DNA from 4 places in the Serratia sp. AR11 genome. Region 1 is predicted to be linked to each of the others. Evidence: predicted binding sites of a transcription regulator. Region 1 holds the regulator's gene; each other region holds the start of a gene.
The links. Region 1 encodes CRP, which controls carbon source genes, mostly activating them, when cyclic AMP is high. Its sites were predicted from a motif close to ATGTGANNNNNNTCACAT; they were not measured.
Positions count from the first base shown of each region.

Region 2: a site for CRP is predicted at 3,857-3,874, ahead of ACSOSI_RS19425 (NupC/NupG family nucleoside CNT transporter). Genes of this name have one in related genera too.
Region 3: a site for CRP is predicted at 3,317-3,334, ahead of ACSOSI_RS18115 (YfcZ/YiiS family protein). Genes of this name have one in related genera too.
Region 4: a site for CRP is predicted at 3,050-3,067, ahead of serA (phosphoglycerate dehydrogenase). Genes of this name have one in related genera too.

Region 1 is NZ_CM150739.1:5,099,670-5,104,568, forward strand. It holds gene ACSOSI_RS24130 (hydrolase) at 1-92, shown strand, start outside; gene ACSOSI_RS24135 (YheU family protein) at 89-322, shown strand; gene ACSOSI_RS24140 (phosphoribulokinase) at 474-1,343, shown strand; gene ACSOSI_RS24145 (OsmC family protein) at 1,383-1,790, opposite strand; gene crp (cAMP-activated global transcriptional regulator CRP) at 2,170-2,802, shown strand; gene ACSOSI_RS24155 (YccS/YhfK family putative transporter) at 2,857-4,899, shown strand, end outside.
Region 2 is NZ_CM150739.1:4,128,285-4,133,183, forward strand. It holds gene csiE (stationary phase inducible protein CsiE) at 1-56, shown strand, start outside; gene ACSOSI_RS19410 (3-phenylpropionate MFS transporter) at 53-1,204, opposite strand; gene cdd (cytidine deaminase) at 1,359-1,787, opposite strand; gene ACSOSI_RS19420 (glutamine amidotransferase) at 1,789-2,532, opposite strand; gene ACSOSI_RS19425 (NupC/NupG family nucleoside CNT transporter) at 2,608-3,792, opposite strand; gene glyA (serine hydroxymethyltransferase) at 4,073-4,899, opposite strand, start outside.
Region 3 is NZ_CM150739.1:3,849,525-3,854,423, forward strand. It holds gene fadJ (fatty acid oxidation complex subunit alpha FadJ) at 1-1,382, opposite strand, end outside; gene fadI (acetyl-CoA C-acyltransferase FadI) at 1,382-2,692, opposite strand; gene ACSOSI_RS18115 (YfcZ/YiiS family protein) at 2,884-3,180, opposite strand; gene fadL (long-chain fatty acid transporter FadL) at 3,586-4,899, shown strand, end outside.
Region 4 is NZ_CM150739.1:4,497,766-4,502,664, reverse strand. It holds gene argO (arginine exporter ArgO) at 1-315, shown strand, start outside; gene ACSOSI_RS21255 (oxidative stress defense protein) at 427-1,158, shown strand; gene ACSOSI_RS21250 (LysR family transcriptional regulator ArgP) at 1,208-2,101, opposite strand; gene rpiA (ribose-5-phosphate isomerase RpiA) at 2,305-2,961, shown strand; gene serA (phosphoglycerate dehydrogenase) at 3,263-4,501, shown strand; gene ACSOSI_RS21235 (5-formyltetrahydrofolate cyclo-ligase) at 4,545-4,899, opposite strand, start outside.

The sequences.
Region 1 (4,899 bases):
GTTTTGTCGGCGGCACATTGAAAAAACCCCATATGTGGCTGGAATACCGTATTCCATCCTGGCTTGCCCCTTACCTGGAAACAACCAAGTGATCATCCCCTGGAAAGAACTGGAAACCGAGACCCTCAATAGCCTGATCGAGTCCTTTGTGCTGCGCGAAGGTACCGACTACGGCGAGCATGAACGTTCGCTGGAACAGAAAGTGGAAGACGTGCGCCGCCAGCTGAAAAACGGCGAGGTGCTGCTGGTGTGGTCAGAACTGCATGAGACCATCAACATCATGCCGCGCGGGCAGTTCCGCGCCGGACAAGAAGAAATTTAGTGCTTATCGGTTCTATGACTGACGGAAAAAATCAGGTAACAATGAGGGATTGCAAACCAACGCGCAGTATTTTGCCCTAGGCGAAAGGGTGTCAAACAGACCAATAATGATATCTGACACCGGCGCATTAAACACGGAGTGACCCATCACCATGTCCGCCAAACATCCCGTTATCGCAGTGACCGGCTCCAGCGGTGCCGGCACCACCACCACCAGCGTGGCGTTCCGTAAAATCTTTCAGCAGTTGAACATCCGCGCCGCGGAGCTGGAAGGCGACAGTTTCCATCGCTATACCCGGCCGGAAATGGACGCGGCGATCCGCAAAGCGCGCGATCTTGGCCGTCATATCAGCTATTTCGGCCCCGAGGCCAACGACTTTGGCCTGCTGCAACAAAGCTTTAGCGAGTACGGCACCAACGGCACCGGCCGTTCACGCAAGTATCTGCACACCTACGATGAAGCGGTACCCTATAACCAGGTTCCCGGTACCTTTACCCCGTGGGAAGCCTTACCGGCACCGACCGACGTGCTGTTTTATGAAGGGCTGCACGGCGGCGTAGTGACCGAGCACAACGACGTGGCCAAGCATGTCGATTTGCTGGTCGGCGTGGTGCCTATCGTTAACCTGGAATGGATCCAAAAGTTAATCCGCGATACCGGCGAGCGCGGCCACTCTCGTGAAGCGGTGATGGATTCGGTGGTACGTTCGATGGAAGACTACATCAACTACATCACGCCGCAGTTTTCCCGCACCCATATCAACTTCCAGCGGGTGCCGACGGTAGATACCTCCAACCCGTTCGCCGCCAAGGCGATCCCCTCGCTGGACGAGAGCTTTGTGGTGATCCACTTCCGCGGCCTGGATCAGATCGATTTCCCTTATCTGCTGGCGATGCTGCAGGGTTCTTTTATCTCGCATATCAATACGCTGGTGGTGCCGGGCGGCAAAATGGGGCTGGCGATGGAGTTGATTATGGCGCCGCTGGTGCAGCAACTGCTGGAAGGCAAAAAAATCGAATAGCTTACCGGAGCGCGGCAACAAGCCGCGCTCCTTTATCCGTCAGGACACTGCGCGGATCTCAAAGCTGTGGGTCACGCTGGCAGCCTTGCTCAGCATCAATGACACCGAACAGTATTTCTCGGCGGAAAGATTCACCGCGCGCTCGACAATTTTGTCACTTAAATCTTTACCGGTGACGATGAAATGCAGGTTGATATGGGTAAACAGTCGTGGCGCCTCCTCACGCCGCTCGGAGGTTAATTTCACCTCGCAGTCGCGCACATCGTTACGTCCTTTTTGCAGGATCGACACCACATCTATCGCGCTGCAACCTCCCACCGACATCAGTACCATTTCCATTGGGCTGGGGGCTTTATCCCCGGCGTTGCCGTCCATCAGCACCTGATGGCCAGACGCGGATTCACCCAGAAACGTCAACCCTTCCACCCACTTAACTCTTGCCTGCATACTGGTCACTCCGGTTAATTTCTTAAAATCAGACTACGCTTTCGCATAGAAACTGGCAACGGAACCTGATGCTAATCATGCTGAAGCGAGACAACACAAGACACCCGCCTCACTCTGTGCTACAAACAGAGCCGCAATAAATCTTTCCGGGACACTGATTTCAGGGAAACTCCCAGGGAAAGGCTCCTTTACCGGTATGTTAACAGAATGTAGCTTGCAGCTCTCCCGGCAAGTTAATATGCTAGGGCGACAGCGTATATTTATGACACGCCTCAAAACCTGCTGACAGCCACCATTAAAAGAACGGCGACAGCACGTTTTACAGGGAACTCTGACCCCTGTGACACAAGGCAGCGATAACAACAGAGGATAACAGCGAATGGTTCTCGGCAAACCGCAAACAGACCCTACTCTCGAATGGTTCCTGTCTCATTGCCATATCCACAAATATCCATCCAAAAGTACGCTGATTCACCAAGGTGAAAAGGCTGAAACGCTTTACTACATCGTCAAAGGCTCCGTCGCGGTGCTGATTAAGGATGAAGAGGGTAAAGAGATGATCCTGTCCTACCTTAACCAGGGGGATTTCATCGGCGAGCTTGGATTATTTGAAGAAGGTCAGGAGCGTAGCGCCTGGGTTAGGGCGAAAACCGCCTGTGAAGTGGCTGAAATTTCCTATAAGAAATTCCGCCAGTTGATTCAGGTTAACCCGGACATCCTGATGCGCCTGTCAGCTCAGATGGCAAACCGTCTGCAGATCACATCTGAGAAAGTGGGTAACCTTGCTTTCCTGGACGTTACGGGCCGCATCGCGCAAACCCTGCTGAACCTGGCGAAACAGCCTGATGCCATGACCCACCCGGATGGTATGCAGATTAAAATTACCCGCCAGGAAATTGGCCAGATCGTCGGTTGCTCACGTGAAACCGTGGGTCGTATTCTGAAAATGCTGGAAGATCAAAACCTGATCTCCGCCCACGGCAAAACTATTGTCGTTTACGGCACGCGTTAATCACTGAAAAAACGGCGCGATGATTCGCGCCGTTTTTTTATGCCCCGAGTCATCATGTGGCGCCGACTGATCTACCACCCGGAAGTTAATTACGCACTGCGGCAAACGCTGGTGCTTTGCCTGCCGGTACTGTTTGGCTTGCTGATAGGCCAACTGCAATATGGCCTGCTATTTTCCCTGGTTCCCGCCTGCTGTAACATCGCCGGGCTGGACACGCCTCACAAACGTTTTTTCAAACGCCTGATCGTCGGCGGTTCACTGTTCGCACTCAGCAGTTTGTTACTGCAGCAAGCCCTGTTATGGCAGTTGCCGCTGCCGATACTGATGCTCGGCCTGGCGCTGCTGCTCGGCGTCAGCGGTGAAATCAGCCCGTTACACGCCCGTCTGCTGCCCGCTGCGCTGGTTGCCGCCATCTTCTCCCTCAGCATGGCCGGTTCAGTACCGCTTTGGCATGCGCCGCTGTTATATGTGGTCGGCACCGCCTGGTACGGGCTGTTCACCTGGTTCTGGTTCAAACTGTGGAAAGAGCAGCCGATGCGCGAGTCGCTCAATCAGCTCTATCTGGAGTTGGCGGACTACTTCGAGGCCAAATACTCACTGCTGACCCAGCATACCGATCCACAGACCGCGTTACCGCCGTTGTTGGTTCGTCAGCAAAAGGTGATGGATCTGATTACTCTGCTGTATCAGCAGCTAAACTTTCTGCCGCACGCCAGTAACCTCGAGCAAAAACGTCTGCAACGAACCTTTCAGGTCGCGCTGGATTTGCAGGAACACATCACCGTCAGCCTGCACCTGCCGGAAGAAGTACAAAAGCTGGTGGAACAGAGCCAGGCCGAAGCGATTATCCGCCGCAACGCACAGGTGATTGCCGGCCGGCTACGCACGGTGGCGCACGATATTCTCTATCACCAGCATTCGCAGCGCTTCAATATGGGCAATGAACTGGCAGCATTGGAAAAAGTAGCGGCACAGCACCCGGATAATCCGGTGGGTCAGTTCTGCTACTACCACTTCAGTCGCATCGCCCGTCTGCTGCGTACTCAGCATCCACTCTATCGGCGTGACCTGATGGCCAATCAAAACCGCCTGCCGTTTTGGCCGGCGCTGGTCAGTTATCTGTCGTTCAAATCCAATGCCCTGCGTAATGCGGCACGATTAGGCGTCACGCTGGCGGCAGGCAGCAGCCTGGGGATGATTTTCAACCTGCCGAAACCCTACTGGATCCTGCTCACCATCATGCTGGTGAGCCAGAACGGCTACAACGCCACCCGGGTGCGCATCCAACACCGTGCGCTCGGTACTTTGGCCGGGCTGGTGATCGCCGCCGGTCTGCTGCAATTACAACTGCCCGAGGCCGAAACCCTGAGCGTGATGCTGGTGATTACGCTGCTGGCCTATATGGTGTCACGTAAAAATTACGGATTGGCGGTGATTGGTTTTACGGTGACGGCGGTCTATACCCTGCAATTACTGGCGCTGAACGGCACGAATTTCCTGGTACCGCGTCTGATCGACACCCTGATTGGCTGCGTACTGGTGTTCGGCAGTACCATTTGGCTGTGGCCACAGTGGCAAAGCGGGCTGCTGCGCAAGAATGCCCATCAGGCGCTGGAGAACGATCAGCAGGCGTTACGTTTGTTGCTGGAAGAGCAAGAGCCGGATCCCACTGCACTGGCCTACGCACGCATGCAGGTCAATCAGGCGCACAACGCGTTATTCACCTCACTGAATCAGGCGATGCAGGAACCGGGGTTTGAATCGAACTATCTGGCGGATATGCGCCTGTGGGTGACGCACAGCCAGTTTATTGTCGAGCATCTGAATGCGATGACTATCCTGGCGCGCGAGCACTATATGCTGACGCCAAAACTGGCGGAGGAGTATCTGCAATCTTGCGAGATCGCGCTGCAGAGCTGCCAGCAACGGCTGGAGTACGACGGGCCGAGCAGTGGCAACAGCATTATGCAGCCGCCGGATTTGCACCCAGATATGCCGGTGACCGAAATGGAGCGCCACCTGCGGCGTATTCTTTCACACTTGAGCGTGATGCATACCATCTCGTCATTGGCCTGGAGCCAACGCCCACACCACGGC
Region 2 (4,899 bases), 970 kb from region 1:
TGCCATTAGCGCGCCAGCAGCGCAAATTCATCCGTGCGCTGCTGGAAACCTCTTAACGGCTGCTGCTGACCGCAACGGCCGGTGGGCGGATAAACAACGCCGGCAACACCACTGCCGCCATCACCCAGAACACCCCACCCTGCAGATGCTCGAACAGGAAACCGGCGATCACCGTCATAATCGCAATACCGCCGCCCATCGCCAGCGCCGAATAAACCGCCTGCAGCCGGATCACTTCCGGCCCCTTGCGCGCGGCGATAAAACGCATCGCTGCCAGATGGCAAACGGTAAAGGTGCCGCAGTGCAGAATTTGGATCACCAGCAGCCACCCCAACTCGGTGCTACTGGCCATCAGGCTCCAGCGCAGTATCCCGCAACAGGCGGAAAGCAGCAGCAGATTGCGCGCATTCCAGCGGCGGAACAGGAAATTGCTGCTGGCAAAAATAACCACTTCGGCCACCACCCCCAGCGACCACAAATAGCCAATGGTCGAAGCCGAGTAGCCCGCCTCCTGCCAATAGATAGAACCGAAACTGTAATAACCGGCATGCGCGCCCTGCAGCAGAGTGACGCACAACAGGAAGCGCCAGACGGGCCCTTCCTTAAGCATCTCCCACAGAGAACGTTCGGTTTCGCTGTGGGTGCGCGCTTCCCCCTGCGGCATCACGCTCGGTTTCAACATCATGCCCAACAGCATCGCCAGTATGCTGATTATCAGGCTGTAGAGAATGGCGCTATGGCCCCAGACGGAAACCATCTGCCCGGTCAGCGCCGAACCAATCACAAACGCCAGCGAGCCCCATAGCCTGACCCGGCCGTAATCCATGGTGATTTGTTTTTGCCAGGTGCCGGCCAGTGCGTCGGTGAGCGGAACCAACGGTGAAAAGAACAGGTTAAAGCCGGCGATCACCAGCATCAGCCAGCCCCAGCCGTTGCCGAAACAGAACCCAATGGCAAAAGCCAGCGTCAGCAATGCTAGCAGGCGCAATGCCGTCACCAGATGGGCGGGATCTTTTACCCGGGGAGCAATCAACAAACTACCGAGGAAGCGCGCAACCAGACCGGCGCCGAGCAGAATACCGATGGTTTCAGGCGGTATGCCCTCACCTTTTAACCAAACGCCCCAAAAGGGTAAGAAGATGCCGTAAGAAAAAAAGTAGGTGAAGTAACTGAGAGCTAGCCAACGCGTAGATTGCAGAACCATGATCCCTCCGGTGTGAGGGCGATACTTTGACAGAGCTCACACTGGCTAGCAATGTTCATTCACAGTCGAGGGAGTAGAGTGCTAGTGAGTTCACAGTTTATTCCCATAATCAGGGTGCAGCTTGCCGCTACCCTGATTATGGAGAGATAGCTATTTAGCCCAACAAATGATCCGGGCCGAACCCAAGTGGGAAAAGCTCAGAAATATCGTGCACATAGTACTCATCCAGGCTGTTAGCGATAATGATCTGGATATCCTTGCCGAATTCATAAATCATTTGGCGGCACACGCCGCAAGGCCCGGAATAACCTTTAGCCTTGCTTTCACCCACTCTGGGGCCGCCGATCACCACAATCATCTCAAAACTGCGCTCGCCTTCGGAGACCGCTTTCAGGATCGCCACGCGTTCTGCGCAGGTGGTTGGCGAATAAGAGACGGATTCGACATTGCAGCCGGTGAACACCTTGCCGCTCTTGGTGATCAATGCCGCCCCCACGGTAAAGTTAGAATAAGGGGCATAGGAAAACTCTCTGGCCTGGGAGGCGGCAGCAATCATTTCTTGAATCTTGGCTTTGTCTTCCATTCTAATTTCTCCTTTTGATTGAATTCAATATATTGCACCAGAAGGCGGTATAACTTTCCCATTGCATAAATTGCGGCCCACCCCAATGAGGGGAGCAATCAGCGGCAAAGCAGGCAACATGGCCTTCTTGATACTTACCCACCACCAGCAGAGGATCGCCGTTAATTTCGGCTAATGTTTCGCTGCCGGGTTTGGCAATAAATTTGTTATAGCCCAGTAAGGGCGGCCATTCATTTAAATGACGGGTAATCTCGTGAGTCTTGCTTAATGTGAGGGGCTTGCAGCCTTGCGGCAACTCAACGCGGTCGTCGTGGTCTAACATTTCAACCGGTAATACTTCGGCAAGGATGGTGTTTTTATAATTTGCTTTTGCCTCTATGCCGGTAAAGGAAAGATAACCGCCTATCATTAACGCACCGCCTCCCATAGCGACATAGTCTTTTATCAGTGACAGAGCATTGGTCATCATCTCCATTTTATAAAAGGTTTTATTTTGCAATAGGAAGGTATTACTGCCGATATCGCTAATCACGACGACATCATAAACCAGCAGTTCGTCTAACGTTTGTGGGAAGGCATTTTGTACTGTATGCGCCGGCATATAGTCGATGGAAATACCGGCGCTGCGCAGACAGGACAACAGATACTCTGCTCCCTCTTCATATTTACTCGAGGTAAAACTGTCAAAGCCTTTAGAGTGGATCATGTGAATATGCCATGACTCACCAATAAACAAAATCTTCATTGCAACACCTCCTTATGTCGGTTGATTTTAAATACCGCCGGGATAAATATTCCTTAATCGAGCCTGCCAGAGGGTTTAAATGACCAAGCCCGCTACCGCTGCCGATAAGAAACTCACCAGCGTTGAGCCATACAGCAGTTTCATACTGAAACGGGAAACCACGTTCCCCTGCTCCTCGTTCAATGCTTTAATCGCCCCCGCCACAATGCCCACCGAGGTGAAGTTGGCAAAGGAAATCAGGAATACCGACAAGATCCCTTCGGCGCGGGGCGACAGCACGGCTTTAATCTGTTGCAACTCAGTCATGGCGACAAACTCGTTGGCGACAATCTTGGTCGCCATGATGCTGCCAACCTGCTGCGCCTCATGAGCCGGCACGCCAAGCACCCAGGCAAAAGGATAAAGCAGATAGCCCAGCAAGCCTTGAAAACTGATGCCAAACAGGCTGCTAAACAACGCGTTGATGGCGGCGATCAGGGCAATAAAGCCCAGCAGCATGGCGGCAATGATTACTGCGACCTTAAAGCCGGCAAGAATATATTCGCCCAACATTTCAAATAAACTTTGTCCACGATGCAGATCCTGCATCTCAACCTCTTCTTCCAAATCGACACGATACGGATTAATCAGTGACAGCACGATAAATGTGCTAAACATATTCAGAATCAATGACACTACGACATAGCGGGCATCAACCATATTGATATAGGCACCGACCATAAAAACCGAGACGGTTGACATCGCGGTGGCTGCCATAGTGTAAATGCGATTTTCGGACATCTTGCCCAGCACGTCTTTATAAACGATAAAGTTCTCTGACTGCCCCAGCAATAATGCGCTCACAGCATTAAAAGACTCCAACTTGCCCATGCCATTGACTTTGGACAACACCGTCCCCACTACCCGAATAATAATCGGCAACAGATTGATGTGCTGAATAATACCGATCAATGCAGAAATAAAAATAATAGGACACAATACATTGAGAAGGAAGAATGCCAGCCCTTGCGCCCGCATTCCGCCGAATAAAAAGTCAGTGCCTTCACCGGCAAACAGCATCAAACCGTTAAACACCGTAGAAACCTGTGCCGTAAATCCGGTACCCATATCAGAACGAAGGAACAGCCAGGCAAGTAATACTTCAATCACCAGCAGCTGAATAATATAGCGGATCTTAATTAACTTTCGGTCATGGCTGACCATCAATGCCATTATCGTCACTAACAGACACGAGAGGATAAAGTGAATAACCTGCGTCATACGACACTCCATAGTATAATAACCGTCCTTTTTCAAGGTATACCATGAGAGCAAATAACAATCATATAGACTTACATCACATAACACCGTCTGTAAACAAGGTAATTAATTAAAAGACGACAAATATCACACCCTATCGTTGATATATATATCAATAACTAATATTAATGACGGAAATATATATACGACGTTCAATCTCTAACCGTCGCCTAAAGGTAAAAAAAAACCGGTCACCCAAGTGACCGGCCTGACGCCTCAGCGTTTTTTACAGCAATGGAAATTATGCGTAAACCGGCAGGCGGGCGCAGATATCCAGTACTTTCTTCTTGGTGCGTTCGATGGTCGCTTCATCGTTGATGTTGTCCAGCACGTCGCAGATCCAGCCGGCCAGTTCACGCACGTCAGCTTCTTTGAAGCCGCGACGGGTCACTGCCGGAGTACCGATACGCACACCGGAGGTGACGAACGGGCTCTTGGGATCGTTTGGCACGCTGTTTTTGTTCACGGTGATGTTGGCGCGGCCCAGTGCAGCGTCAGCTTCTTTACCGGTCAGGTTCTTATCAACCAGATCCAGCAGGAACAGGTGGTTATGAGTGCCACCGGAAACCACTTTGTAGCCGCGCTCCAGCACCACTTCCACCATGGCTTTGGCGTTTTTGGCCACTTGCTGCTGGTAAATTTTGAACTCAGGCTCCATGGCTTCTTTCAGCGCCACCGCTTTACCGGCGATCACGTGCATCAGCGGGCCGCCCTGGCCGCCCGGGAACACCGCGGAGTTCAGCTTTTTATACAGATCTTCATCACCGCCTTTCGCCAGGATCAGGCCGCCGCGCGGACCTGCCAGGGTTTTGTGGGTGGTGGTGGTCACGATATGTGCGTGAGGGACCGGGTTCGGATAAACGCCGGCGGCGATCAGACCCGCTACGTGCGCCATGTCAACGAACAGGTAAGCGCCGATGCTGTCGGCGATTTCGCGCATTTTTGCCCAATCAACGATACCGGAGAAGGCAGAGAAGCCGCCGATGATCATTTTTGGTTTATGAGTCTGTGCCTGCTTGGCCAGATCTTCGTAGTCGATTTGACCTTTTTCGTCGATGCCGTAAGGCA
Region 3 (4,899 bases), 1.3 Mb from region 1:
ACCGGGCTGAAATAATGCAGGCCGATCACCTGCTCCGGCCGCTGCGCCTTGGCGGCAATCTGGCCAATCGGCAGCGATGACGTATTGGAGGCAAAAATAGTGTGCGGGGCCGCGTGTTGTTCGATTTCGGCCACCATCTGCTGCTTGAGCGACAAATCTTCAAACACCGCCTCAATCACCACGTCCACCTGATCAAAACCGGTGTAATCGGTCGAACCGGAGATCAGCATCATCTGTTTTTGTCGCTCTGCCGGGCGCATGCGTTTGCTGCGAACCCGTTTGCTGAGCACATCCCAGCTGTATTTTAATGCGTGGTTAATGCCCGTTTCGTTAACGTCTTTAATTCGTACCGGCAGGCCGCCGCGCGTAGCGGTCACGCAGGCAATCCCTCCGCCCATCAAGCCGCCACCGAGGATACCGATACGATGCAATGCGTGAGGTTGCGCATTGCCACCGCGCTCTTTCTTCAACGCGGTAGAGGCAAAGAACAGGCTGCATAACGCCGCTGACTGCGGGGTCATAGCCAGCTCGCCGAAGGCTCTGGCCTCGGCTTCATAACCGCTGGCGCTACCACTATCCAAGCCGGTACGCACCACCTGAATAATGCGCTCCGCCGCCGGATAGTTACCGTGCGTTTTCGCCAGCGTTTTCTTACGTACAATGCTGAACAGCAGGCTTTTACCCAAGGGGCCGTTGAGCAAACGCTCCTGCCATGGCAATTCGCGTCGGCTCTGCCAGCCCTGTTTGACTCGTTCGATGGCGGTCTGCAGCAAGATCGATTGTGGCACCGCGTCGTCCACCAGCCCCAGACGCAGCGCCTGACGCGCCCGAATGTGTTTGCCGGTCAGGATCATGTCCAGCGCCTTGCTGGCACCAATCAACCGCGGCAAGCGCTGAGTGCCGCCGGAACCCGGCAGCAAACCCAACTGAACTTCCGGCAGACCGAGTGCGGTTTTATCATCCAGTGAGCAGACGCGGCCGTGGCAGGCCAAAGCCAGCTCCAGGCCGCCACCCAGGCAGGCACCGTGAATGGCTGCCACGACCGGAACCTGGAATGCTGCAATCTGTGCCAGGGTGCTTTGGCCTTTTTTCGCCAGCGTTTCGGCTTCTTTGGCTGTGGTACAGGCGGCAATCATGGTGATATCCGCACCGGCAATAAACGAGTCCGGCTTGCCGGAAACGATCACCAGCCCTTCCAGCGCTGGATGCTGCTGCGCGCGGATCAGTACGTCGTTGACCTGTTCGACAAACTCGGCCTTCAGCGTATTGACCTTCTCGCCGGGGACATCAATGGTGATCACGCCTATGTTGTCCGGACGTATCGTCAGCTGAAAGGCTGAGGGTTTGGCTCGCTGTTCGTGCAATGCGTTTTCAAAACTCATTATTCCACCTCTACGATCATTGCGGCCCCTAACCCCCCGGCCGCGCAGGCGGTGGTCAACCCCAGCCCGCCACCACGGCGTTTCAGCTCGTGCAGCGTTTGGGTGATCATGCGCGCGCCGGTAGCGGCAAACGGGTGGCCATAGGCGATTGAGCCGCCCAATACGTTGAATTTATCCATATCCACTTCACCAATCGCCCGGCTGCGACCCAATTTTTGCTGGGCAAACTCGTCACTGGCAAACATCTTCAGGTTGGCCAGGGTTTGTGCGGCGAAAGCTTCATGCATGTCGATAAGCGTCAGATCCGCCAGGCCGATACCGGCGCGATCCAACGCCAGCGGCGTGGCGTAGGACGGCCCAAGCAACATATCTTCCCACACGTCGATGGCGGAGAAGGCAAAGCTGCGCAGGTAGCCCAGCGGCTGTAAGCCCAGCTCTTTCGCCCGCGATTCACTCATCATCAGTACCGCCGCCGCACCGTCGGTCAGGGGGGTGCTGTTGGCTGCGGTAACGCTGCCATGCTTGCGGTCAAATGCCGGTTTCAGCTTCGCGTACGAAGCCAGGCTGGAGTCTTTGCGGACGTTGTTGTCTTCGCTAATTTGGGTGCGATACGGCGGCACGTAGGCGGTCATCACCTCATCGTGCAGCAGCCCCTGTTCCCAGGCTTTGGCCGCTAACTGATGCGAGCGGTGCGCCAACGCATCCTGCTCTTCACGGGTGATGCCGTGGCTTTTCGCCATTTGTTCGGCGGTATCGCCCATTCGCAGACCCGTAGAGTATTCCGCTACCGCCGGAGGAACCGGCATCAGATCACGGAACTTCAGTCGACTGAACAATTTGAGGCGCTGTGACAGGGTTCGGGCCTTGTTAACGTCCACCAGCGTGCGTGCCAGCGCTTTGCTGACGCCAATAGGCAAAACGGAAGAAGAGTCAGCGCCGCCGGCAATACCGATGCTGATGCTACCGGCCATGATGCTTTCCGCCACGTTGGCAATCGCCTGGAAACTGGTGGCGCAGGCACGCGACACGCTGTAGGCATCGGTATGCACGCTCATGCCGGTACCGAGCACGATTTCACGCGCAATATTCGGCGCTTCAGGCATTTGCACCACCTGGCCGAACACCAGTTGCTCGATCAGCGCTGGATCGATGCCAGTGCGGGCCAACAGTTCACTCACCGCCGTTTTACCCAAATCTACCGCCGGAATACCGTGATAAGCGGTCGCCTGTTTGGCAAAGGGGGTGCGCAGTCCATTTACAATCGCAATACGGTCACCGTGACGGGTCACCAACGGCAGTGCCTTACTCATAAACGCTCCTGAAGAGAATAACGTCAGCACAACGGCCAAAAGAGGTCTGACCTGATGGGGCCATTGTTAACCAAATGTTTACATTTGGCAAACCGTCAGAAGCGAAAACTGAGAGCAGGAGCAACTTTCCAGGGAGGGATTATCGGACAGGTGAAGGTGCGGGTAAGCCCCGCACCCTTTTAAAGCAGCAATTAACGCAGGCCGAGCTGGAAAATAAAGGTTTCTGCCTGGCAGGCAAAGGTGAAATCAGCCACCAGTTCTACACCACCGTCAACCGGTTTAATGCTACTGCTGATGTCGCAAGGGTCAGATTCCACACCCCGGGCTTTTTCAGTCAACGCGGCCAACATTTTCTCTGCATCCTGCTGATTGTTAAACACCTGGCTGTAGGACGCGGTGCAATCGGTATTGTCCATGACGGTGCCAACGTCAACACAGCAACAAGCGGCAGTTTCCTGGGCGCTACATTTATTAAGTGAATTTGACATGGTTAATTCTCCTCAGGGACCGCCATTACGCGCATCCAAATTGCCATTTAAACGCTGGCGCAAAGATACAAGGTTCTGCGCCTATTTTACTCTGCGGCGAAACCGATCACTAGCACTTACTTTTTATAGGTGTTTTAAGTGATGGAAATCACAAATGAAAATCGTTGTCTGCTAAGGAATGGTAAGAATTTTGTTATGTACCACTGGTTTTTTGTTAGCCAGATCTCTCTTTTGATATCAATTTGGAAATATTTCAAAAACAATGTTGCAACATTCTCACAGGTCGGACCTATAATTCAGCCACTGGTCTGATTTGTCTGAATGAGATCGGACCCTACAATCGCGCGCTTCCTTGTTACCTTATGTAACATGTTTAAATAATAAACACATAATGAGGTTTTGGTCATGAGCCAGAAAAACCTATTTACTAAATCAGCTCTCGCAGCTGCAGTGGCAATTATTTCTTCAAACGTGTCTGCCGCAGGATTCCAGCTGAATGAGTTTTCATCAGCTGGTTTAGGACGTTCGTATTCTGGCGAAGGCGCCATGGCAGATACTGCGGCTTCCGCCAGCCGTAACCCGGCCCTGTTGATGATGTACACCCGCCCGGAACTCTCCCTTGGCGCGGTATTTATCGATCCGGACGTAGACATTACCGGCAAGTCACCTTCCGGTGCCAGCCTTGACTCCAAGAACATCGCCCCTACCGCCTGGGTGCCAAACCTGCATTATGTTCAACCGATTAACGATCAGTTTGCCGTGGGCGGCTCTGTCACCAGCAACTATGGCCTGGCGACCGAATTCAACGACGGTTACACCGCCGGGGCTTACGGTGGTAAAACCGACCTGACCACCGTGAACCTGAACCTGAGCGGGGCTTATCGACTCAATCAACAATTCAGCTTCGGCCTGGGCTTCGATGCGGTTTACGCCAAAGCCAAACTTGAGCGTTATGCTGGCGAATTGCCGAAATTGATCGCAGGCTCTGGCCAGTTGCCTCCGCAATTGGCAGGCCCGGTATCACAGATCCCGGCTGATACCCAAATATCTCACCTGAAGGGTGACAAATGGGGCTTTGGCTGGAACGCCGGCATTCTGTATGAAGTGGATGAAAATAACCGTTACGGTTTCACCTACCGTTCCGAAGTCAAAATCAAGTTTGACGGCGACTACAAGAGCAGCCTGCCATCCGCCTATAACCCGCTGCTGGGCGCTCTCGGTCTGCCTATGGGCACCGACGGCACCACCATCCCCGGTTCTTTGGACTTGAACCTGCCGGAAATGTGGGAAATCTCGGGTTACAACAAGGTTGCACCGCAGTGGGCCATCCACTACAGCCTGGCTTACACCAGCTGGAGCCAGTTCCAGGAGCTGAAAGCTACCGGAAACAACGGTCAGACGCTGTTCGAGAAGCATGAAGGCTTTAAAGACGCTTACCGTATCGCACTGGGTACCACCTACTTCTATGACGATAACTGGACCTTCCGTACCGGTATCGCCTTTGATGACAGCCCGGTGCCGGCCCAGAACCGTTCTATCTCTATCCCGGATCAGGACCGCTTCTGGCTGAGCGCAGGTACCAGCTACGCATTCAACAAAGACGCCTCTGTTGACGTCGGTGTTTCCTACATGCACGGCCAGAAAGTCACCATCAAAGAAGGTCCATACACCTTCGAATCCGTGGGCAAGGCCTGGCTGTACGGCGCCAACTTCAACTAC
Region 4 (4,899 bases), 600 kb from region 1:
GAAGAGCTGAAGCAAAGCCGCTGGCGGCTGGTGGTTACCATGCTGGCGGTGACCTGGCTGAACCCGCATGTCTATCTCGACACCTTTGTGGTGCTGGGAAGTTTGGGAGGGCAACTGACGCCGGATGTACGTTCCTGGTTTGCGCTGGGGGCGGTGAGCGCTTCCGTCGTGTGGTTCTTCGCCCTGGCGCTGTTGGCCTCCTGGCTGGCGCCGTGGCTGAAAACCCAAATGGCGCAGCGCATCATTAATACATTGGTCGGGGTGGTGATGTGGGGCATCGCTTTGCAGTTGGCCTGGCAAGGGGCAAGTTTATAAGAATTTGTCACTAATCCGAATTCAAAAACCCGTGCGATATGCTAGCTTTGATGCCAAGGAACTGGCCTTTCAGGCCGGTAATCAGTTAGAGCCTGTCATCAAGGAGACACCGTGAAGCTTAAAGCATTGGCTATGGCCGCAATGATTGGATTAGGGACGTTACCTCTGGCGCTGCAGGCGGCAGAAGTGCCGGAAGGGCCGCACGTAGTGACCTCGGGTACCTCCAGCGTTGACGCGACGCCAGACATCGCCACCCTGGCGATCGAGGTCAGCGTTTCATCCAAAGACGCCGCCCAGGCGAAGAAGCAGGTTGATGAGCGCGTAGCGCAATATTTTGATTTCCTGCAGAAAAACAATATTGAGAAGAAAGACATCAGCGCCGCCAACCTGCGCACCCAGCCTGAATATGATTACCTGAAAACCGGTGAGTCAGTGCTGAAAGGCTACCGTGCCGTTCGTCAGGTACAGGTGACGTTGCGCCAGTTGGACAAGTTGAACGAGCTGCTGGACGGGGCGTTGAAATCCGGTCTCAATGAGATCCGTTCCGTTGAGCTGGGCGTGGCAAAACCAGACGTCTACCGTGAGCAGGCGCGTCAGAAGGCCATCGAGAACGCAACTCAGCAGGCCGCGTCTCTGGCGAAAGGCTTTAACGCCAAGCTGGGGCCGGTATACAGCATTCGTTACCATGTCGCCAACTACCAGCCGATGCCGGTAGCGCGCATGTATAAATCCGCGGGTGCGGCAGCGGAAAGTGATGCGGCGCAAACCTACGAACAGCAAAGCATTCACTTTGACGATCAGGTGGATGTAGTGTTTGAGTTGCAGCGTAACGCGGCACAATAACGCAGGTGGGTTTCAGTAAAAAAGGTTCGCCGCGGCGAACCTTTTCTATTTAATCCTGACGCAGAACCTGGCGGCCGTGCTCCAGCAGGGCATCGGTCACTTTACGCATCATGCGGCTCTCCGGCGCGAAGCGGTGCCAGAACAGCATGCGGCGCTGGAACAGACCCGGCGTCAGATCGATCAGTTCGCCCGAAGCCAACTCTTTCTCAATCTGCAGATGCGGGATCATACAGCAGGTGGTGCCCTGGCGTGCCAACTGCACGAAGGCTTCCGACGAGTTCACGATATGGCAGGGCACGCTACCCGGCGACAGATCAAAGTTCTGCTGCAGGAAAGCCTGGTGCATGTCGTCGAGATGATCGAACGCCACCGCCGGCGCTTTGAGTAGCGCGGAGCGCGTAACCCCGTTCGGGAAGTAACGCTCGGCAAAACCCTTCGAGGCGACAAACAAATAATCCAGCGCGCCCAGTTGATCTACCAGGCAGCTTGGCAGCGGCTGTGGCTGGATACTCACTGCGCCAACCACTTCACCCCGGCGCAGACGTTCCTGAGTGCGGGTTTCGTCTTCTACCTGCAGGTTCAGGCGGATAGGGGAATCTGTCAGCACCGGTTTCAATGCCGGTAGCAGCCAGGTCGCCAGGCTGTCGGCGTTAACCGCCAGCGACAGCAGCAGCGGCGTATCAATGCCGGTATCGTTGCCCAGCCACTCTTCTTCCAGTAATTCCACCTGGTGCAACAGCGCCAGCAGTTTTTGGCCCTGCTCGGTCGGGCGTGGCGGCACGGTACGCACCAACAGCGGTTGGCCAAACAGGTTTTCCAACTGCTTGATGCGCTGGGATACTGCCGATTGTGTGATGCAAAGTTTTTGCGCGGCGCGCTCAAAGCCACGCTCACGGATCACCGCGTCCAGCGCTTGCAGCGTTCGATAGTCTGGGCGTTTCATCGGAAAGATATCCCTTAAAGTAAATTGATACAGGCACTATGCCACATCTCTGGTGTATTACAGGTGGAAAATCACCGGGCCATCTTGCCGCACCGCGCCTAAAAATGCGGCCTGGCGTGAAGAAGTGTGATCCTGCCTAAGTGAAAAATAGCGATTTACCCTATAATACGCACACGTTTTCGTACAGAGGCAATGGACATATTATGACGCAGGATGAACTGAAAAAAGCGGTTGGCTGGGCAGCACTGGATTACGTTACCCCGGGCACCATCGTTGGGGTCGGCACTGGCTCGACCGCCGCCCACTTTATTGACGCGCTCGGCTCGATCAAGCACCAGATCGAAGGGGCGGTGTCCAGCTCTGACGCCTCTACCGCCAAGCTGAAAAGCCTCGGTATCCACGTTTTCGACAGTAATGAAGTGGATTCGCTGGATATTTATGTCGACGGCGCGGATGAAATCAACCGCCATATGCAGATGATCAAAGGCGGCGGCGCTGCGCTGACGCGTGAAAAAATCATTGCCGCTATCGCGCGCAAATTTATCTGTATTGTCGATTCCAGCAAACAGGTCGATGTGTTGGGTAAATTCCCGCTGCCGGTAGAAGTGATCCCGATGGCACGTTCTTACGTAGCGCGTGAGCTGGTCAAGCTGGGCGGGCTGCCGGAGTATCGTCAGAATATCCTGACCGATAACGGCAACGTGATCCTCGATGTGCATAACCTGAGTATCATGGACGCCATTGCGCTGGAAAACAAAATCAACGGCATCGCCGGTGTGGTGACCGTGGGTCTGTTCGCCAACCGGGGTGCCGATGTGGCGCTGGTTGGTACGCCTGACGGCGTGAAGGTTGTCGAGTAATGTAGTGCCGCTACAGGTATGCGGTCTTGGATCCCACCAGGCCGCATAATTCACTGGTTAAAATATCTTTTATTAAAAGCGTCAAATTTGGTGACATATGTCACATTGCGAGCGATAGCTCCACGAAGCTTCTGTCTATTTCTTTCCCTATGGCATTTTCTGCCAGAAACCACCAACAACGCTGAGCCTTGTACTGACGGGCGGGCAATCGTTTGTATTGCCGCCCGCGATATTTTTGTTATGTTGGATGCGTGCTGTTTCACAACAGCCGCTTCTGAAGTCTGAACATAGGGTCGGGTAAATGGCAAAAGTATCATTGGAGAAAGACAGGATTAAATTCCTGTTGGTGGAAGGGGTTCATCAGAGCACGGTAGATAATCTGCTGGCAGCCGGATATACCAACATTGAATATCACAAAGGTGCGTTAGACACCGAATCGCTTAAGGCATCGATTCGCGATGCTCACTTCGTCGGTATCCGATCGCGCACAAATCTGACCGAGGAAGTTTTCGCTGCCGCAGAGAAGCTGGTGGCGGTGGGCTGTTTCTGTATCGGCACTAACCAGGTTGATCTGAAGGCGGCGACCAAACGCGGCGTCCCGGTGTTTAACGCACCTTTCTCTAATACCCGATCCGTGGCTGAAATGGTGCTGGGCGAACTGCTGCTGATGTTGCGCGGCATTCCGTCCGCCAACGCCAAAGCGCACCGTGGCGAATGGCAGAAACTGGCCGTCGGCTCGTTTGAAGCGCGCGGCAAGAAGCTGGGGATTATTGGCTACGGCCATATCGGCACCCAACTGGGGATCCTGGCCGAAGGCCTGGGCATGAAAGTGTTCTTCTACGATATCGAGAACAAGCTGCCGTTGGGTAATGCCCAGCAGGTGCGTCACCTGTCCGATCTGCTCAATATGAGCGACGTAGTGACGCTGCACGTGCCGGAAACCCTGTCGACCAAGAATATGATGGGCGCAGAAGAGCTGGCGTTGATGAAGCCAGGCTCGATTCTGATCAACGCCTCGCGCGGTACCGTGGTGGATATTCCAGAATTGTGCAAAGTCCTGGCCAGCAAGCATTTGGCCGGTGCGGCGATCGACGTCTTCCCGGAAGAACCTGCGACCAACAGTGAGCCGTTCATCTCACCGTTGTGCGAGTTTGACAACGTGATCCTGACTCCGCACATTGGCGGTTCTACGCAGGAAGCGCAGGAGAACATCGGTGACGAAGTGGCCGGTAAGCTGGCGAAATACTCCGACAACGGTTCGACCCTGTCGGCGGTTAACTTCCCGGAAGTGTCACTGCCGGCGCATGGCCCTAATGCCAGCCGTCTGCTGCACATCCATGAAAACCGTCCTGGTGTACTGACGCAGATTAACCAGATCTTCGCTGAAGAAGGGGTGAACATCGCCGCGCAGTACCTGCAAACCGGTCCGGAAATCGGCTACGTGGTTATCGATATCGAAGCGGAAACCGAACGTGCTGATGCTGCACTGCAACGCATGAAGGCTATTGACGGCACTATCCGTGCTCGCCTGCTGCTCTGATTGAATACGCGGTGACAAAAAGGCCGGATTTTTCCGGCCTTTTCTATTTGGCTATCTGCCATGTCCAATTTTGAGATGGGGTAATGATTTCCGGCAGCGGGATATCCCAATGCTCCACCGGCAACTGTTCCACCTGCTGACAGTCATGCGCCAACCCGATAGGGTAGGGGCCGAGATGTTGCCAGTTTTGCAGAGTGCGATCGTAAAAACCGCCGCCCATCCCCAAACGCTGGCCCGAGCTGTCAAACGCCACCAATGGCGTCAGCACCACGTCGAGTGATCCGACCGGCAAGACGTTGCGCACATCGAGCTGTGGCTCAAGGATATTGAAACGGTTGTTAACCAGCGGCGTTTCCGGGGTGTAACGCAGGAATAGCAGGTTGCCGGGGCTAAACGGG